4 regions of the Aphanothece sacrum FPU1 genome follow, and region 2 is predicted to be linked to each of the others. Evidence: predicted binding sites of a transcription regulator. Region 2 holds the regulator's gene; each other region holds the start of a gene.

The links. Region 2 encodes NtcA, which controls nitrogen genes in cyanobacteria. Its sites were predicted from a motif close to TTTGTANCNNNNGNTACAAA; they were not measured.
Region 1: the regulator NtcA is predicted to act here: its motif matches at 1,397-1,416, upstream of AsFPU1_RS11365 (ammonium transporter).
Region 3: the regulator NtcA is predicted to act here: its motif matches at 1,942-1,961, upstream of AsFPU1_RS14240 (CmpA/NrtA family ABC transporter substrate-binding protein).
Region 4: the regulator NtcA is predicted to act here: its motif matches at 1,117-1,136, upstream of rpe (ribulose-phosphate 3-epimerase).

The regions. Positions count from the first base shown of each region.
Region 1 is NZ_BDQK01000013.1:167,024-170,220, forward strand. It holds gene AsFPU1_RS11350 (alpha/beta fold hydrolase) at 1-403, shown strand, start outside; gene smpB (SsrA-binding protein SmpB) at 588-1,055, shown strand; partial or broken gene AsFPU1_RS11360 (Uma2 family endonuclease) at 1,166-1,360, shown strand; gene AsFPU1_RS11365 (ammonium transporter) at 1,524-2,951, shown strand; gene AsFPU1_RS11370 (CHRD domain-containing protein) at 3,110-3,197, shown strand, end outside.
Region 2 is NZ_BDQK01000013.1:446,641-449,837, reverse strand. It holds gene AsFPU1_RS12715 (DUF3084 family protein) at 1-1,428, opposite strand, end outside; gene ntcA (global nitrogen regulator NtcA) at 1,455-2,132, opposite strand; gene fabI (enoyl-ACP reductase FabI) at 2,364-3,140, shown strand.
Region 3 is NZ_BDQK01000013.1:745,714-748,910, forward strand. It holds gene ntrB (nitrate ABC transporter permease) at 1-260, opposite strand, end outside; gene AsFPU1_RS14240 (CmpA/NrtA family ABC transporter substrate-binding protein) at 463-1,794, opposite strand; gene AsFPU1_RS14245 (catalase family protein) at 2,102-3,157, shown strand.
Region 4 is NZ_BDQK01000001.1:281,383-284,579, forward strand. It holds gene AsFPU1_RS01185 (BolA family protein) at 1-176, opposite strand, end outside; gene AsFPU1_RS01190 (hypothetical protein) at 268-900, opposite strand; gene rpe (ribulose-phosphate 3-epimerase) at 1,166-1,867, shown strand; gene AsFPU1_RS01200 (hypothetical protein) at 2,008-2,550, shown strand; gene AsFPU1_RS01205 (HigA family addiction module antitoxin) at 2,846-3,197, opposite strand, start outside.

The DNA.
Region 1 (3,197 bases), 280 kb from region 2:
TCCACCTTTAGATTATTTATCAACTGCATTTCTTCGTAATTCCTGGGTGAGACAACAAATTAGTAGAGTTGCTTATTATGATAAAAGTTTAGCTAGTAAAGATGCTCAAGTTTGTGCCGCGTTACACTTACAATGTCCTCGATGGAGTGAAGCCTTAATTACATTTACTAAAAGTGGTGGTTATGGTTGTTTTACTGAATATTTATCAAATTTAAAGATACCTACTATAATTATTTGGGGAGAAAATGATAAAATTTTAGGAACTAAAGATGCTACTAAATTTCAAGAATTAATTCCTGATAATGAGTTAATTTGGATTGCAAAATGTGGTCATGTTCCTCATTTAGAACAACCAGAAATAACTGCTGATAATGTTATTCAAAGTATCTCTCCTAACAAGTGAAGTTGGATTGAACAATGGCAAAACACAACAAAAATTATGTGTTGGGTTTCGTTCCCTAACCCAACCGACAAAAATACTTAGATTTCGGCTCTCCCGATATCTTGGTGTAAAATGTATAATAGGGGTCTTTTAATCCGTAGAATAAAACGCAGTAGATAAATAATTATGGTACTATGGAAAGGTTATGGGAACTCAAAATCAAACGGTCAAAATTCTAACTGATAATCGTAAAGCCCGCTTTCTCTATGAGATTTTAGAGACTTATGAAGTGGGTATAGAACTATTGGGAACGGAAGTTAAGTCTATTCGGGCAGGTAAAGTGAACCTGACGGATGGTTATGGGTTAATTCGTAATGGGGAACTTTGGCTGATTAATGCCCATATTTCGCCTTATCAAGCGAGTGGAATGTTTTTTAATCATGAACCTCGTCGTAGTCGTCGGTTACTGATGCACCGTCGAGAGATTAGTAAATTAATTGGTCAAATTGAACAAAAGGGATTAACTTTAGTTCCTCTAAAAATGTATTTTAAGGGAAGTTGGGTAAAAGTGACGATGGGACTAGGAAGGGGCAAGAAACTCCATGATAAACGAGAAACCATCAAACGTCGTCAAGATGATAGAGAAATTTCTAGGGCGATGAAACGAGATTAAAACAATTAACAATTAATAGCAGAAATTATTGTTGCAAAATGATGACTATCGGCCAAACTTTACCCCTTATCGATATAGAGCAAAAACCTGAGATAATTTTCCCACAAGGTCAACAATTAGGGCTATATTTAGGAATATATGAGGATAAATTACGTTATTTTACTTCGGAGGGTCTATTAGTTCCTACTCCCGAAGAATCTGCCATTCAAGCGCAATGTTTATTAGTACAAGAGCAAGAAAGAGCGAAACAACTAGAAGAAAGACTCAGAAGCTTAGGTATTAATCTTGATGAATTCAACAATTGATAATTCATAATTCATAATTGATAATTCATAAGATAAATTGTATAAAAAGCTACAATAATGACCGTACCAACTTAGTCAGATATTAAGATTTTAGATGAATCTTTTGATTGTCTCACATGTTATGCACTAAATTTATTTAAAAGTAATTTTGTGTGTGGGAATAATGCTCAAGAAAATTTTAACAGTCGGGCTTATTATAGGAGTGCTACTAGGATTTATTCTGATTACTCCAGCACTAGCTGAACCGATATCGGACGGAAAGCTGACGGCTATTCAAACATCCGTTGATACAGCTTTTATGCTGATTTGTGCGGCTTTGGTACTGATGATGACTCCAGCACTAGCCTTTTTCTATGGTGGGTTCGTTGCTAAGGGAAATATCCTCAATACCCTGATGATGAGTTTTGTTTCTATGGGTATTGTGGGGGTTACTTGGATTCTGTGGGGTTATAGTCTTAGTTTTGACCCTGGAAGCCCATTTATTGGGGGATTAGAATGGTTAGGCTTGAATGGTGTGAGTCCCGAAGCAACGGGTTATTTACCGCAAATGCCCTATGAAGCAGGATTAGCAGCCGATAAAGTTGTCACGTCTTATTCTCCCACCATTTCCAATCAAACCTTCATGATGTTCCAGGCCATGTTTGCCATTATCAGTCCTGCGCTGATTTCTGGGGCTATTGTGGAACGGATGAGTTTTGCTGCTTATTCTCTATTTGTGGGAATGTGGTCAACCTTGGTCTATTGTCCCATGGCCCATATGGTTTGGTCTAAAGGGGGATTTTTCGGATTATTTGGCGGTTTGGGGGCCTTAGACTTTGCGGGAGGAACAGTCATCCATATTGCCACTGGGGTTTCAGCTTTGACGGCCGCTATAGTTATTGGCCCCCGCAGAAAATATCCCCATCAGATTTCTGCCCCCCATAATGTGCCTTTTATCTTATTAGGGGCCGGTTTATTGTGGTTTGGTTGGTTTGGGTTTAATGCAGGTAGTGCTTTAGCTTCAGGGTCTTTAGCGGTTAGTGCCTTTGTTGCTACGAATACGGGGGCCGCATCGGCTATGATCATGTGGTTGATTTTAGAAAAAGTCTTAAGAGGCAAAGCTACAGCCATTGGTGCGGCTTCTGGGGCGGTTGCTGGTTTAGTGGGTATTACTCCTGCTTGTGGCTTTGTCACCCCTTTAGCTGCTATTCTTATTGGTGCGATTACGGCGACTTGTTGTTTCTTTGCCATCAGTCTTAAGGTTAAATTAGGCATTGACGATAGTTTAGATACCTATCCAGTACATGGTGTTGGGGGAACTATTGGGGCCTTGTTGACAGGAGTTTTTGCGACAACTAGCATTAATGCGGCAGGAAAAGACGGTTTACTGTATGGAAACCCTCAACAAGTATTAGTTCAACTAGCAACTGTTGTGGTGACTTATATTTTGGCCGGAAGCATGACTTTTATTATTCTCAAAGTGCTTGATGCTACTGTTGGTTTACGTTTGACACCGGAAAAAGAAAGTCAAGGTATGGATATTAATGAACATGGGGAAGAAGGTTATGCTGAGGAGTTTCTTGGGGGTGTCAGCAATGCTATTCATGAATAAAATGACTGTTATTATCTGTACTCAGATATTATACTAAATCCGATTATCAAAGCCGAATGTGGGCTGAAATTAAGATTTGTGAATGTGTGGGGAAGGTTACTTTGCTTATGGTGCAAGATTAAGGCATTAATGTCCGTCTCATGTCTAAGCCATTTGCTATGAAAAATCTATTAAAAACCATACTTCTCGCGGTCACTATAATGGTCATAGCCCCCGTAAGTCAGACACTGGCAGCAACAATGGTCT
Region 2 (3,197 bases):
GCGAACTTTTAAGGGGCCAATGGTATAAGTATCATCAAGAGAAATGACTCTAATTTCATCTAAACCATTTTCTGCTTTACTAATTTGTTCAATAAAATTTAGCATAGTTTTCAATCGTCCATCCCCCACTTGAATATTACCAACAACTCCAGCACTACGGGAGCGAAACTGAGTAGCAGCAAGGAGAATATCAAGTCTTTTTTGAATATTTTCTTCCGTTAAATCCAATGATTCCATAGAGACAGTCGCAATAGTTTCATCAGCGTTAAAAATCTTTTGATTAGGGACAACATCTGCAAAAACTCGAACTTCTTTTTCTCCTTTTACATAATTCCCTGCCGAAATTATTCTGACCACATATTCTTTACCATCTTTGAGTTGTTCATTTAACTGATCAACTTGAGATTTAGTAATTTTAACCACCCGATCATTAGGATCAACTTTTTCAGTTCCTACTGATTCAATTGCTGTGCGATTAGCCTGTCTAAGTAGTTCATCAATAGCTTGAATAGCGGCATTAGGATCAACAATGCGAACTCCTCCTATAGATAACACTTGACCTTTAACAAGGGCAATTTGTCGCTCTCGTAAGTCTTGATAATTCTGATAGTATTGTTCTAAAATATCTACTTGTCGTTGCAAATAAATCAATTCTCTTTCGGATTTTTTTAATTGAGATTCTCTATTTTTTACCGCTAAATCTTTTAGGTTAATTGCTTGGTCAAGTTGAACAATTTGCACATCTCTATTATCAATTTCTGTTTGTAATTTACTTTGTTGTTGTTGTAAATTTTGCAAGCGACTTTCAAGCTGTTTCAAACGGCTTTGTCGTTCTTGTAAAACACGATTTTGAGCAGAAATTTTTGTCTTACCTCTTTTAACTTCTGTATCCCGATTACGAATTTCTGATTGTAGTTGGCTAATTTGTTGATCAAGTTGAGTTTTATTGCGAACCAGTTCTTCTCTTTCTTTGAGTAATGTTTGAATATCCTCTCGTAGTTTTTTCCCTTGACTAACAACCGTTTTCAGTTGTTGTTGAGCTTTGGTAAAATTCTGATTAATAGATTCTAATTGTTTTTGAACTGTTTTTTGTTCCGTCTTAGCCGTATATAACTGTTTCTCAATATCTTGTTTATCATTAGCAACCCTTTCTAAATCTCCCTTAGCTGTTCGTAATTGTTTTTGAATTTCATCAAGTTGAAATAACCCTTCTCGTAACGATTTACTCAAGGTAAAAAGAATAATTAGGGTAGAAGCAGAAATTAGGGTTCCCGTCATCACTGTCACTAAAATTGCAGTTTGCTTAGGACGCAAGTTGCCGATACGCATTCTAGCTTTACCGACTTTAGTTCCTAAGCGATCGCCTAATGCTGCAATTAAGCCACCCAAGATTAAAATTGCTGCAATTAAAATATAAGCACTGGTCATGGGTGATTAGTGGTGAACACAGAATATTAAGTAAACTGTTGACTAAGAGCGACAGGGTTATGAACTGTAATCTTTTTCTTATGAATAGAAATCATTTCTTGTTCACGCAAATCCCCCAATAAACGGGTCACGGTCACACGGGTAGAACCAATTGCTTCAGCGATCGCCTGATGAGACAATTTTAAATCAATACGGATACCATCAGTGGTGGGTACGCCAAAATCTCGACATAAAATTAAGAGAAAACTGACCAAACGGGAACCCATATCACGATGGGCCAGGGTTTCAATCATCATTTCTGTTTGTAGAATGCGAGATGATAACCCCTGAAGCATTAAAATTGACAAATCGGGATTATTTTTTAAGGCCAGTTCCACTTGCTCAATAGGAGCAGAAAGTAATTCTACTGGGGTAAAAGCCACCGCATGATAAAAGCGATCAGAACGTTGGCCAGTAATCAGGGATAAAACACCAAATACACTATTTTCCCTCAATAAAGCCACCGTTATTTCTTCTCCTGCTTCATAAACACGAGAAAGCTTGACCGCACCTTTAAGTAAAAAATAGACTCTCTCGGCCGGATCACCCGGAAAAAAGATTGTCTTACCCCGTTCAAACGCTTCGACAACAGGAGGATACGGGCCGCCTCCAATTCGACGAAAGACGGCTGCTAGGGGTTTATCTTGTGGCAGAGATAGTTCCATTAGACTTCACTTAAAGTTAACAGGAGAATGAACCATTGTAACAGCATGAATAACTTAATCGTCAACTATAGACACATCACTTTAGCGTATCTTCAGAGGTTTGTGCTACGTTTTGCTTGACAATGTTTCTATGAGGATAACAAGTACCCTGTTCTGTCAATGATTATAACCATCCATATTTAGAACGGGGTAACTTAATTGACTCAAAATTGTACAATTGCTGAATAAACTATGTTAGATTTAACGGGAAAAAACGCTCTAGTAACAGGAATTGCTAATAATCGCTCGATTGCTTGGGGAATTGCCCAACAACTTCATAAAGCGGGTGCAAACCTCGGTGTTACCTATTTACCGGATGAAAAGGGCCGTTTTGAGAAAAAAGTCCGAGAAGTTGTAGAACCTCTGAATCCTTCTATTTTCGTGCCTTGTAATGTACAAGATGAGGCCCAGATGGAAGAAACATTTAAAGTAGTAGAGGAAACTTGGGGTAAACTCGATATTCTCATCCATTGTCTAGCTTTTGCGGATAAGGAAGGCTTAAGCGGTGATTTTTCGGGAATTTCCAGAGAATCGTTTACTCAGTCCTTAGAAATTAGTACTTTTTCTTTAGGAAATATGGCTAAGTATGCTAAACCTTTAATGAGTGAAGGAGGCAGTATTGTTACTCTTACTTATGTGGGGGGAGTGAAGGTAATTCCTAATTATAATTTAATGGGAGTTGCTAAGGCCGGATTAGAAATGACAGTACGTTATTTAGCGGCTGAATTAGGCCCCCAAAATATTCGAGTTAATGCTATTTCTGCTGGGCCAATTCGCACTTTAGCGGCTTCGGCAGTGGGGGGTATTCTTGATATGATTCATCATGTAGAAGCGGTTGCCCCATTAAGGCGTACAGTGACTCAATTAGAAGTAGGAAATACTGCTACATTTTTATCTAGTGACCTCGCTAGTGGCATCACCGGACAAGTGATTTATGTGGATGCGGGTTACGAAATTATGGGTATGTAAAAATTAAGAATGAGGGTTTATATTTTATGCCCTCATTCTGCTTATTGCTAACTTAGA
Region 3 (3,197 bases), 300 kb from region 2:
ACAATAGCTGATAAAGAAAAGCCTATCGCCACCCGTTTTAAACTAGCTAAAATTTGCCAGAATAAACCGACATCTGTTCCTCCATTATCATAAAATGGGTTAATAATATAAGGATTCCATGTTTCTTGAATAACCGTAATAGGAGAGGGTAAATTAGGACTTTCTCCTGAACAGAGGATTTGCCAAATCATCAAAAATACGAAAAGTGCGACACAAGGGGCGATAATTTTCCTATTAGATTTTGAGAACAAAAACTGCATGAGTGGATTCTGAGGAGAATGACGTTTTAATTGTGCTTTAGCTGTCATAAAGTTGAAAACAAGAGGTGATAGGAATGAATGAGTTAAGGATAAATTTAGGTTGGTTTTAACGATTATGAAACCCAATAAAACTCTTTAATGTGTTGGGTTTATTTCTCAAATATAGATGGGGTGATGCGTTGGGAACGCATCCTACCTTGAATTAAGCTTTCTTTATTTTGAGACTCTTGAGGTATGCGGTCGGATTTTCCGGGTCAAATTCTACCCCATCAAAGAAAGTTTCAACTCCTCTAGATGTGCTAATAGGAATTTCAGCAGCAGGCACTTTTAACGCTGTGGCCGCTTCCTTCCATAAATCCTCACGATTAACTTGATCAATTAAGGCTTTGGTATCAGTATCCGCCGGAATATAACCCCAACGCATATCTTCAATTAAGAACCATAAATCATGGCTTTTATAGGGATAAGACGCATTATCAGACCAGAATTTCATAGCTTGAGGGAAGTTTTCAACTTCTTTACCATTGCCAAAGTTAATGTTTCCTTGGGCCCGAGGTAAAATATCTTCTACAGGTACTTTAAACCACTTATCTTGAGAAACAATTTTACACATTTCTGCCTTATTTTCTGGCTTATCACACCATTGTTGTGCTTCTAAAACGGCCATTAATAAAGCTTTCGCTGCTTTGGGATTTTTATCAACCCAATCTTTACGCATTGTAAAAGCTTTTTCCGGGTGATCTTTCCATAATTCACCAGTTACTAAAGCAGAATAACCCGCTTTTTGATTGACTAATTGGGCATTCCAGGGTTCTCCTACACAAAAAGATTCCATATTGCCTACTTTCATGTTGGCCACCATCTGAGGAGGAGGAACCGGAATCACTGATACATCTTTATTGGGATCGATACCTCCTGCTGCTAACCAGTAGCGTAACCAGAGATCATGGGTTCCGCCAGGAAAAGTGACAGCGCATTTGAGTTCTTTACCGGAAGATTTGGCTTTAGTAAACGCTTGTTTGAGTCCTGCGCTATCTGTGCCAATTTTTAGGTCTTTATGAGTATTAGAGACTGAAATTCCCTGTCCATTGAGATTTAAACGGGCTAAAATGTACATGGGAACGGGTTGTTTCGTTTTCGTAATAGTTCCCAGGGTCATCATGTAAGGCATAGGGGACAGAATATGGGCCCCATCAATACCCCCTCCTTCCGACCCTAATTCTAGATTATCCCTAGTGACTGGCCAAGAAGCTTGTTTAAGCACTTCTACTCCCGTCATGCCATATTTATCAAAAAATCCCTTTTCTTTGGCAATAACTAGGGGTGCAGAGTCAGTTAAGGCGACAAAACCGAGTTTAGCTGTGGTAACTTCTGGGCCGTCTCCTGTTGCGGTGGTGGGTGAAGTTGTTGCGGTGGGAGAGGCCTGAGTTGTTGCCTGTTTGTCACCACCACTACTACATCCATGTAGAATCATTGTCCCTGCGGTGGTAGCCCCGGCGGTTAATATAAATTTACGTCTTGATAGTTTAGCCATATTTTAATGATAGTCTTCCTTAGAATAGATTCCCAACAGCTTTGTCTAGTTGCCATTTGACCCTTAACCAAGGCAGTTTTGGGGATGGTCTGAATTGCCTTTAAATGTAATTCGCTGATTATTTATAAAGCTTTCAAACAGGTAACTTTTGTAGTTTATGTAACAAAATCTTAATTTTTATGCGATTAAGTCTTAATTACTATGCGATTTCTGCATAATAAAAGTTTAAACCATAGTAAAGAAAGGATGATCTTATGAAAAAAGATGGTTTATTGTTTTAATAAGACTTTTTATTTGGTAGAAAAAGATGAACACACCTAATAATGATAGTCCATTAGGACAAGAGATAATTGAACCTCAAGAAGAAGTATCTATTGAAACCATTGCAAAAATGAGTGCTGATAATTTAAAGTCAGTCGATCATCCTCCTGCTTATCGTCAAGTACATTCTAAACCTCATGGTTGTGTTTGGGGTCAATTAATGGTTGATTTAGATATCCCTGAAAATCTCAAGCATGGTATCTTTAAACATCCTGATATTTTTGATGCTTGGATTCGATTTTCTAATGGAAATCCTCCGGATCAAAATGGTCAGTTTAAACCGGATACTGTAGGAGATATTCGAGGCATGGCTATTAAATTAGTCAATGTACCAGGAGAAAAAATACTTGATGATCCTAATCATGCTCATGAGCATGATTTTTTGTTAATGAGTAGCCCTATATTTTTCATTAAAAATGTAGAAGACTATATTACTTTCTTTCAAGTAGGTAATAAAGTTAGAGCAGGAGAAATAAACGTAAAAACTGGCGAAGTTCCTAATGATTTAAGGGCGGATTTTGATAAAGTGGCTTATGCTTTTAAGATTTTTGATGAAATTGGTGAAAGTCCAACTAATAGCCCTTTAGATAGACCTTATTGGAGTGCTACTCCTTATCAATTAGGTACTCATGTGATTAAAATGTTAGCAGAACCTCACCCCAATACTGAACCATTTAATCCCGAAAATGCGACCGATAAAGATAACTATCTTAAGGAAGCTATGAAAGCACATTTAAATAAAAAAGATGCTTATTTTGATTTAAAGGTTCAATTACAAACGAATCCTGAAACTATGCCTATTGAAGATCCAACTATTGAATGGAATGAGGTAGAATCCCCTTATATTAAGGTAGCTACCTTGAGAATTCCTCGTCAAGTATTTGATTTTCAAGCGAGAAACAAATTTAATGAAAATTTATCTTTTTCTCCTTGGCATTGTTTACCTGAACATCAACCATTAGGGGGAGTTAACCGAACTCGTAAAACTGTATATAAAGAACTATCAAAATTACGTCATGAACTCAATCAAATTAGTGAGTAAAGTATTAGATTGGGGTGATAAGTAAAGCTTATAATTTGTA
Region 4 (3,197 bases), on a different contig from region 2:
GCTTCTTTAACGGCACTATACACAAGCTGATGCTGTTTCACCAAGCTTTGCCCTTCAAATGTGGCTGAGACAACGATTGCCTCTAGGTGATCACCACCTTTTAGATCTTTTACCATGACTTGAGCATCAGGTAGTTTCTCTTTAATCATTGCTTCAACTTGGCCGAGTCCGATCATTGTATTTTCCTTAACGATTACTACCAACTCAATATTACGATTATTGTCACGCAAATTAAGACAGTTAAGCTACATCAGACAGATTAGTTTCTTATGGACTTGGTGTTGTAGCAGTTGAAGAACCCGAAAGAGGTACATCCACAAAGCCTAATTCGTATAATTGTTGATAAGATTTTTTGCCTAAATCCGTAGTCGGGTTCTGAGAACGAATCACTTGAATTAGTAAAGGGACGGCTAATTCGGGCTGATTTTGCGCTCGATGAACCAGGGCTAACTGATAGGTCGCTGAATCTCTCATCTGACCAGTTTTTAAGGCATTAGTCCGTTGCGTATCATAAATTTTTGTATCAATACCTGAGAAACTATTGGCTAATTGCAGATGAAAATTAGATAATTGATTAAAGATCTTACGGGCTTGTTGGAGTTTAGTGGCCGCTAAACCATAATTTTCCTTATTAATTGCTTCCGTTGCCTCACCCATTAATTTTTCTCCTCCCTGTAAACTTAGTAAACTATCTGCTTGAGTCAGGGGACGAAGATTATTAGGATCAGAAGGATCATCGATTTGTTCTGGGTCTGCTGGCGCGGGTTGTGCCGGTTGAGTGGTTCCCGAACCCTTGGGAGGAGTTTGAGCTTGTAGTATCATCGGTTGAGCGATACTACCGACAAAACACAGAGCTATCAGAGTATTCAAACTTAGGCCATGAGCCAGGGATTTTAACATAAGATCATTCGATAAATCTAAACGTAATCAGTTGAAACTCCCTCGCTTTTTTAACGGCGGGGATTCTTGGTTCAACGAGTCCACTTAAACTAGACTCCTTGCGGTATCTTAACATTTGTCTTTAACGATTTGTCTGAAGTTCCTGACTCACGCAAACTAGGTTGATTGACGGGAATAATCTACTCTATATATTTAATTAAGAAATTGTCTAAAGATTTTGTTAATATTGTTACCACAAGCAATCTGCCGGAGAACAACCTAAGCTATGAGCCAATCCATCAAACCAATTGTTATCGCCCCCTCGATCCTATCTGCTGATTTTAGCCGCTTAGGAGCAGAAATTCAAGCCGTGGACAAAGCCGGTGCCGACTGGATTCATGTAGATGTCATGGACGGTCGTTTTGTTCCTAATATTACCATTGGGCCCTTAATTGTTAAGGCTATTCGTCCCTACACCAAAAAGCCTTTAGATGTTCATCTAATGATTGTGGAACCTGAAAAATATGTGGCTGACTTTGCTAACGCGGGTGCTGATATTATTTCGGTTCACGCAGAACATAACGCTTCTCCCCATTTACACCGGACTTTAGGTCAAATTCGGGAATTGGGCAAAAAAGCAGGGGTTGTACTTAATCCTTCCACTCCTCTAGCATTGATTGAGTATGTTCTAGAACTTTGCGATTTAGTGTTAATTATGAGTGTTAACCCTGGGTTTGGGGGTCAAAGCTTTATTCCTGAAGTGGTTCCTAAAATTCGTCAATTACGTCAAATGTGTGATGAACGTGGACTAGATCCTTGGATCGAAGTGGATGGTGGCTTAAAAGTTGGTAATACTTGGCAAGTGCTAGAAGCTGGTGCTAATGCCATTGTCGCGGGTTCGGCTGTTTTTAACGCTTCTGATTATGCTGAAGCTGTTGAAGGTATTCGCAATAGTAAGCGTCCTCAACCTCAGTTGGCAACTGTTTAATCTAACAATAAAGGCGATCACTACGATCGCCTTTTAACAGTTATCAGTTAACAGTTAACAGTTATCAGTTATCCAGCTAAGTCGGTAATTTGTATAAAATGTGGCAATAAAGTTGTTAAAGTGTTAAGAATTGAAAATCCATGTCTTTAACCCCCTCTATTTTTCGGATTTCTCCCCTAATTCGTATTACTTTAGTCAGCTTATATTTAGCGTTAACCATTCCCCTTCCTTTTCTGGCCCAAGTAACACAAACATCTATTTCTACCTCTATCTTTTGGGGAGCTATTATCTTAGGTTTCTTGGTTTTATGGGGGGCATTAAGCGAAAAAGTAATAGTTGATGAGGACAATATCAAGGTGACTTATCCTCAATGGTTTCCCTCTTTTTTTCGTCAGAGATGGGAACTTTCTTGGACAGAAATTAAAGACTTAAAACTCCGCACCACAGGACAAGGCGGACTGGTTTACTATTTTATTTCAGATAAGACAGAGCAAGCTTATTTATTACCGATGCGAGTGGCTGGATTTGCCCGTTTAGTTAATATTGTCACTGAAAAAACTGGGATTGATACTACGGATATTCGTCCCCTGTCTCAACCTTGGATGTATTTTATTTTGTTAGGGTTGACCTTATTGTTATTATTCGTTGATAGTTGGACTATTTTAACAGCATTAAATCAATAAAATTGTACAAAAGATTAGGAAATTGAATTCTACACCTATAATTTAGTCCACGAAGGTGGACTTTGTTTCTATAGGATAAGGCTTTAGCCTTTGAGACTATATATGGGAATAGACACCATACATAGTGTTCAATAATTTAGAATCGCACTACTGGAATTGAAAAATTCTGTAACTTAAATTACATTTTATAAAAATAAATGGTAACATTAGTTATACTTTGTCTAATAAGATTATGGAATCATAACTTAAAGTCAGGGCTGGAACCGATGAAGACTCATAAATGTTACCTTGAAATTTAACGATCAACATACTCAGTTAAATAAGAATTAACTCTTACTAAATATTTACGTAAATTTTGGTAAGGCACTAACTTATCATAGTGAAGACGACCTAAAATGATGCCAGGATGTCTTTTATGAATGTTCGCAAAATCAGAAATATCCTGACTAGAAAATTTTCCTTTTTTCTGCTGAATAAACCCTTCTAAAGCATCAGGATGAATTAACCAATCTCTTGCTAATTGATTCGCTTCGGATTCTTGCTCATTATCCTCTAACTGATCCATATTGTCTAGATATAATCCTTGATGTCCGGCAAAAATATGACCAATTTCGTGCATTAAAGTAAACCAAAAATAATCAATTCGG